2 regions of the Bradyrhizobium sp. AZCC 2262 genome follow, and region 1 is predicted to be linked to the other one. Evidence: predicted binding sites of a transcription regulator. Region 1 holds the regulator's gene; the other holds the start of a gene.

What was found. The regulator PhoB, encoded in region 1, activates phosphate uptake and scavenging genes when phosphate is short. The targets are predictions, from matches to a motif close to TGTCATNNANCTGTCAT.
Region 2: V1283_RS22215 (inorganic phosphate transporter) is a predicted target of PhoB. The motif match lies at 1,178-1,194, and genes of this name have one in related genera.

What each region holds. Positions count from the first base shown of each region.
Region 1 is NZ_JAZHRT010000001.1:7,456,977-7,460,184, forward strand. It holds gene V1283_RS35060 (GcrA family cell cycle regulator) at 217-726, shown strand; gene phoB (phosphate regulon transcriptional regulator PhoB) at 987-1,691, opposite strand; gene phoU (phosphate signaling complex protein PhoU) at 1,802-2,518, opposite strand; gene pstB (phosphate ABC transporter ATP-binding protein PstB) at 2,627-3,208, opposite strand, start outside.
Region 2 is NZ_JAZHRT010000001.1:4,656,064-4,659,271, forward strand. It holds gene V1283_RS22210 (UdgX family uracil-DNA binding protein) at 1-820, shown strand, start outside; gene V1283_RS22215 (inorganic phosphate transporter) at 1,248-2,879, shown strand; gene ppk2 (polyphosphate kinase 2) at 3,064-3,208, shown strand, end outside.

The DNA of each region.
Region 1 (3,208 bases):
CAGAGTCACGCCATATTGTAGCGTCTGGGTTGTCGGGTACGACATCTCGTGCGGCAGTTCTGATCCCTAGAGTCCATTTTGTGTAAGCGTACACGTTCGGGCGCGATTTTTGCGCCCGGCGAGGGCTAAGGGATTCTGACCGCAGGGATTTTTGAGACGAATGACATCGCCAGCGCTGCCCTGGGTTGGCCGGCGCGACGCGAAGGGAAGAATACGATGACGGTATTGACCTGGTCCGACGATCGCGTCGAGCAGCTGAAGAAGCTCTGGGAAGCCGGATTATCGGCCAGCCAGATCGCCGCGGAACTCGGAAATGTGACGCGAAACGCAGTGATCGGCAAAGTGCACCGGCTGGGCCTGTCCGGCCGCGCCAAGAGCCCCTCCTCGGCAGCCCCACGGCAGCGCAAGGCACGCCCGGCGCAACAGATGATGCGGGTCTCACGCCCGGTCTCGCGCGGCAACACCGCGCTGGCGCACGCCTTCGAGGTCGAGATGGAGCCTGATCCGATCGCCTTCGATAACGTGGTGCCGATGAGCCAGCGGCTGTCGCTGCTCGAACTGAACGAAGCCACCTGCCACTGGCCGGTCGGTGATCCCTCGAGCCCGGAATTCTTCTTCTGCGGCGGCAAGGCGCTTTCGGGCCTGCCTTATTGCGCGCATCACTCGCGCGTCGCGTATCAGCCGGCAGCCGACCGGCGGAGGCATCAGCCGAAGCCGACGCGGTAAGAGGCGGTTATCGTAGCCCGGATGGAGCGAAGCGAAATCCGGGACTATGTCGCTATGGGTTAGATTCCCGGGTTGCGCTTCGCTTCACCCGGACTACGAACTCAACGTTGTCGTCCCTGCGAAAGCGGGGACCCATAACCACCGGCGTTCGTGGTTATGTCACGCTGGAGCTCCAGCTCTCTTCAACAAATTACATCGGTGGTTATGGGTCTCCGCGTTCGCGGGGACGACGATGCAATGTGCGGACAACGATAGAGCTATTACGACTCCACCTTCGCGAACCGATCATCCAGCGCATATCCCGCGCCGCGCACGGTGCGGATCGGGTCCTGCTCGCGGCCCGGGTTGAGCAATTTGCGCAGGCGGCCGATGTGGACGTCGACGGTGCGCTCGTCGATATAGATGTCGCGGCCCCAGACGCTGTCGAGCAATTGCTCGCGGCTGAAGACGCGGCCGGGATGCTCCAGGAAAAATTCCAGCAAGCGATACTCGGTCGGGCCGAGATCGATCTGGCGGCCGGAACGCGCGACGCGTCTTTTCTCACGATCCAGTTCGATGTCGCCATAGGTGAGCACGGTGGCGAGCCGCTCGGGGCTTGCCCGCCGCAGCAGTCCCTTCACCCGCGCCAGCAGCTCCGGCACCGAGAACGGCTTGACGATGTAATCGTCGGCGCCGGTCGCCAGGCCCCGCACCCGCTCGCTCTCCTCGCCGCGCGCCGTCAGCATGATGATCGGCAACTGCTTGGTCTCCGGCCGCGCCCGCAGGCGGCGGCACAGCTCGATGCCCGACAGCCCGGGCAGCATCCAGTCGAGCACGACGAGATCGGGAATGCGTTCCTTCAACCGCGTATCGGCGTCATCGCCACGGGCGACGGTTTCGACATCATAGCCTTCGGCGTCGAGGTTGTAGCGCAACAGCGTGGTCAGCGCTTCCTCGTCCTCGACCACCATAATGCGCGCGCTCATTCTGCTATCGCCTCTTCTGTTTGACGCGTTTTCACGCAGATAAGTCTACGCAATCTGCGTAAACTTGATTGCTATGCGAACCGGTCTCCACTTCGCTTGAAAACGCTGTGTCAAGTGTTCGGTACGGTCGTGGCAAAATTCGTCATGTCGCCCTTCGGGCGCTTGTCGAGCATCTGCTGTCCCTCGATCATGTAGAACACGGTTTCAGCGATGTTGGTGGCATGGTCGCCGATCCGCTCGATGTTCTTGGCACAGAACATCAAATGGATGCAGAACGAGATGTTGCGCGGGTCTTCCATCATGTAGGTGAGCAGTTCGCGGAACAGCGAGGTGCAGATGGCGTCGACTTCCTCGTCGCCCTTCCAGACCGCCATCGCCGCCGGCAGGTCGTGCGCCGCATAGGCGTCCAGCACCGACTTGACCTGCGACAGCACCAGGTCGGTCATGTGTTCAAGGCCGCGCATCAGCTTCAAGGGCTGGAAATCGTTCTCCAGCGCCGCGACGCGCTTGCCCATATTCTTGGCGAGGTCGCCGATCCGCTCCAGATCGGTGGCCACCCGCATCGCGCCGACGATCTCGCGCAGATCGATCGCCATCGGCTGGCGGCGCGCGATGGTCAGCACCGCGCGCTCCTCGATCAGATGCTGCAGACGGTCGATCTCGACGTCGGTGGCGACGACACGCTTGCCGAGCGCGACGTCGCGACGGACCAGCGCGTCGACGGATTCGGTGATCATCCGCTCGACCATGCCGCCCATCTCGGCAACCAGGCGAGTCAGTTCCTGAAGGTCGCTGTCGAATGCCTTGGCGGTGTGTTCAGAAGCCATGTGCTATCTCCTCAAATCAGGATCCGGTTTGAACCGGATCATGATTTTATTTCGCTGTTTGAGCATGATCTCTTCGGAAAACCGGTTTCCACTTTTCCGGATCATGCTCTAGCCGAACCGACCGGTGATGTAGTCCTGGGTGCGTCGATCGCTCGGCGAGGTAAAAATCTTGTTGGTATCGTCGAACTCGATCAGCTCACCGAGATACATGAAGGCGGTCTTGTCCGAGACGCGCGCCGCCTGCTGCATGTTATGGGTGACGATGGCGATGGTGTAATCCTCCGCCAGTTCCTGGATCAGCTCCTCGATCTTGGCGGTCGAGATCGGGTCCAGCGCGGAACAAGGCTCGTCGAACAGGATCACCTCGGGCCGCACCGCGACCGTGCGCGCGATGCAGAGCCGCTGCTGCTGGCCGCCGGACAGCGACAGGCCGCTTGCATTCAGCTTGTCCTTGACCTCGTTCCACAGCGCGCCGCCGCGCAGCGCCTTCTCGACCCGGCCATCCATCTCCGACTTGGAGATCTTCTCATAGAGGCGGATGCCGAAGGCGATGTTTTCGTAGATCGTCATCGGAAACGGCGTCGGCTTCTGGAACACCATGCCGACGCGGGCCCGCAGCAAATTGAGATCGAGCTTGGAATCGAGGATGTTGGTCTGGTCGAGCATCAACTGGCCGGTCGCCTTCTGGCC
Region 2 (3,208 bases), 2.8 Mb from region 1:
CATTTTCAATCCTGCCCGGCTGAAAGTTCAGGCCATGCAGAAGGAGATGCCCCGTAAATACTGGAGGAACCTGCCGGAAGCCTCGTTGATTAAGCCCCTGATCGAAGGCGCCGGACGCACCGCAAGCGCGATGATCGCGAACCCGGCGACCAAACCGCACAAGCCGCAGAAACGGCTGGAACCGGCCAAGGCAGACGAAATGGCACGCAAACATGCTGACGATATTGAGAAACTGCGCGAGGAAGCCGCCGATTGCCGCGCCTGCCCTCTCTACAAGGATGCCACCCAGACCGTGTTCGGCGAAGGGCAACAGACGGCGCGGATGATGCTGGTCGGCGAGCAGCCGGGCGACAAGGAAGATCTCGCCGGCAAACCGTTCGTCGGACCCGCCGGCCAGATGCTCGACCGCGCGCTGGAAGAGGCCGGGATCGACCGCCGCACAGTTTACGTCACCAATGCGGTCAAACATTTCAAGTTTGTGCCGCGCGGAAAAATCCGCCTGCACCAGAAGCCGAATACGCCGGAGATCAGAGCGTGCCGGCAATGGTATGAACGGGAACTGGCCGCAATCAGGCCCGATCTGGTGGTGGCAATGGGGGCCACCGCGGCGCAAAGCGTGCTCGGGAAAATTACTCCGATCAACAAGAACCGGGGCCGCCCGATCGATCTCGACGACGGCACCAGGGCACTGGTGACGGTGCACCCGTCCTACCTGTTGCGATTGCCCGACGCCGAGGCCAAGGCGCTGGAATACCAGCGCTTCGTCGAGGATCTGAAGATGGCGGCCGACCTGCTGCGAAGATCGGCGCGCGCGGCCTGAATTTCCGGCACCCGGCAGCCGCAATTTCCCGAGAAATATAACGAGGAAATTGACAATCGCATCTGCAACCGTTAATTGATGGGAGACGCAATCGCATTCTCAAGGGAATGTGGGACGTCTGGTCACGCCACGACGCTCCCATACGGTCGACGCGCTGCGCGGTCCACTTCAGCCCCGGCGCCGTGCAGCGCGCGACCCACTTTCTTGCGACGCGAGTTCCCGCATGACACGCGACGGCGCGCCAACAATCGACAGCACGCGCCCGCAAAGCCCCAACGATTCCAACAGGAAGCCTCCAACGCTGCGCTGACGTGCGCGCGATCGCCTGATCCGACCGGCCAGGGCAATGCTTGCGCCTGTCATCTAACCTTCAAGTCCCTCGGTCAAAGATGCCCCTCTTCTCAGAATATTACGACGGGGGGTCAGAATGACCGACATTGCACTCAATTCATCGATGGCCGACGACGCGGCGCCTGTCCAGCCTGCCTCGCGGCCGAACCTCGACAAGGGGTTCAATCCGCTGACCATGATCCTGTTCTTCGGCATCCTTGCCGCCGGACTGCTGTACGTCGCCTACAGCATCTACGCCGACATCGACGCGACCGGCATGCGGGTCACCGCCTACCTGCCCTATGTCCTGCTGTTCGTGGCGCTCCTGATCGCGCTCGGCTTCGAATTCGTCAACGGTTTCCACGACACCGCCAACGCGGTCGCGACCGTGATCTATACCCATTCGCTGCCGGCGGAATTCGCCGTGATGTGGTCGGGCTTTTTCAACTTCCTCGGCGTGCTGCTCTCCTCGGGCGCGGTCGCCTTCGGCATCGTCTCGCTGCTGCCGGTGGAATTGATCCTGCAGGTCGGTAGCAGCGCCGGCTTCGCGATGGTGTTCGCGCTGCTGATCGCGGCCATCATCTGGAACCTCGGCACCTGGTATTTCGGCCTGCCGGCATCCTCTTCGCACACGCTGATCGGCTCGATCATCGGCGTCGGCATCGCCAATGCGCTGATGCGCGGCCGTGACGGCACCTCGGGCGTCGACTGGAGCAAGGCGACCGAGATCGGTTATGCGCTGCTGCTCTCGCCGCTGTTCGGCTTCATCATGGCGGCGATCCTGCTGCTGGTGCTGAAGTTCATCGTGCGCAATCCGGCACTGTATGCTGCGCCGGAAGGCAACAAGCCGCCGCCGCTGTGGATCCGTGGCATCCTGATTGCGACCTGCACCGGCGTCAGCTTCGCGCACGGCTCCAACGACGGCCAGAAAGGCATGGGCCTGATCATGCTGATCCTGATCGGCACGGTGCCGACCGCCTATGCGCTGAACCGCGCGCTGCCGGAATCCCAGATAGCACAGTTCCAGAAGACCTCGGACGCCGCCTCCAAGGTGGTCGCCGCCAAGGGTGCCGGCCACAGCATCATCGGCGATCCCAGGCCCGCGGTGACGCAATACGTCGCCACCCGCCAGATCAGCGAAGGCACCTATCCCTCGCTGTCCGTGCTGGTGAAGGACGTCGGCGAGCAGGTCCTGAAATACGGCTCGCTGAACAAGGTGCCGGCCGAAGCCGTCGGCAATACCCGCAACGACATGTACCTGACTTCGGAAGCGATCCGCTTCCTGATGAAGGACAAGGAAAACGATCTGAAGAAGGATGAGGTCGATACCCTCAAGGCCTACAAGGGCTCACTCGACTCAGCCACCAAGTTCATCCCGCTCTGGGTCAAGATCGCGGTGGCGATTGCGCTCGGGCTGGGCACCATGATCGGCTGGAAGCGCATCGTCGTCACCGTCGGCGAAAAGATCGGCAAGACGCATCTGACCTACGCGCAGGGCGCCTCTGCCGAGCTGGTTGCCGCCGCCACGATCGGCGCCGCCGACGTGTTCGGTCTGCCGGTTTCCACCACCCATGTGCTGTCGTCCGGTGTCGCCGGCACGATGGCGGCTAACGGTTCGGGCCTGCAGATGGCGACCATTCGCAATCTACTGATGGCGTGGGTGCTGACGCTGCCGGCCGCGATCTGCCTGTCGGCAGGCCTCTACGTGCTGTTCTCGAATCTGTTCTGAGTATCGGCGGTGCGGTGGAGCCGCTGCCATACAGGCAGCAGCCTCGACGGGTAGCGGAAGGCCGGAGCCAACTCCGGCCTTCTGTTTTCCACGAAGTGCCTGCCGCCCCGGCCGGCCTGCCGCACATCAGTATTCACACCACGCGACCCAAAAAGGTCTGCAGCCGGAGCCGCCCATGACCAAAATGCCTCTCAACGGCGCCACACCGATTCACGATCGCATTCACGCGGAAATGCTCGACAGTTTCGACGAGGAACTGGAGCTCGAGATCGACGACGATCGCCTCGATGCGCTGACCAATGAATTCTCCGACCATACCGCGAAGGAGA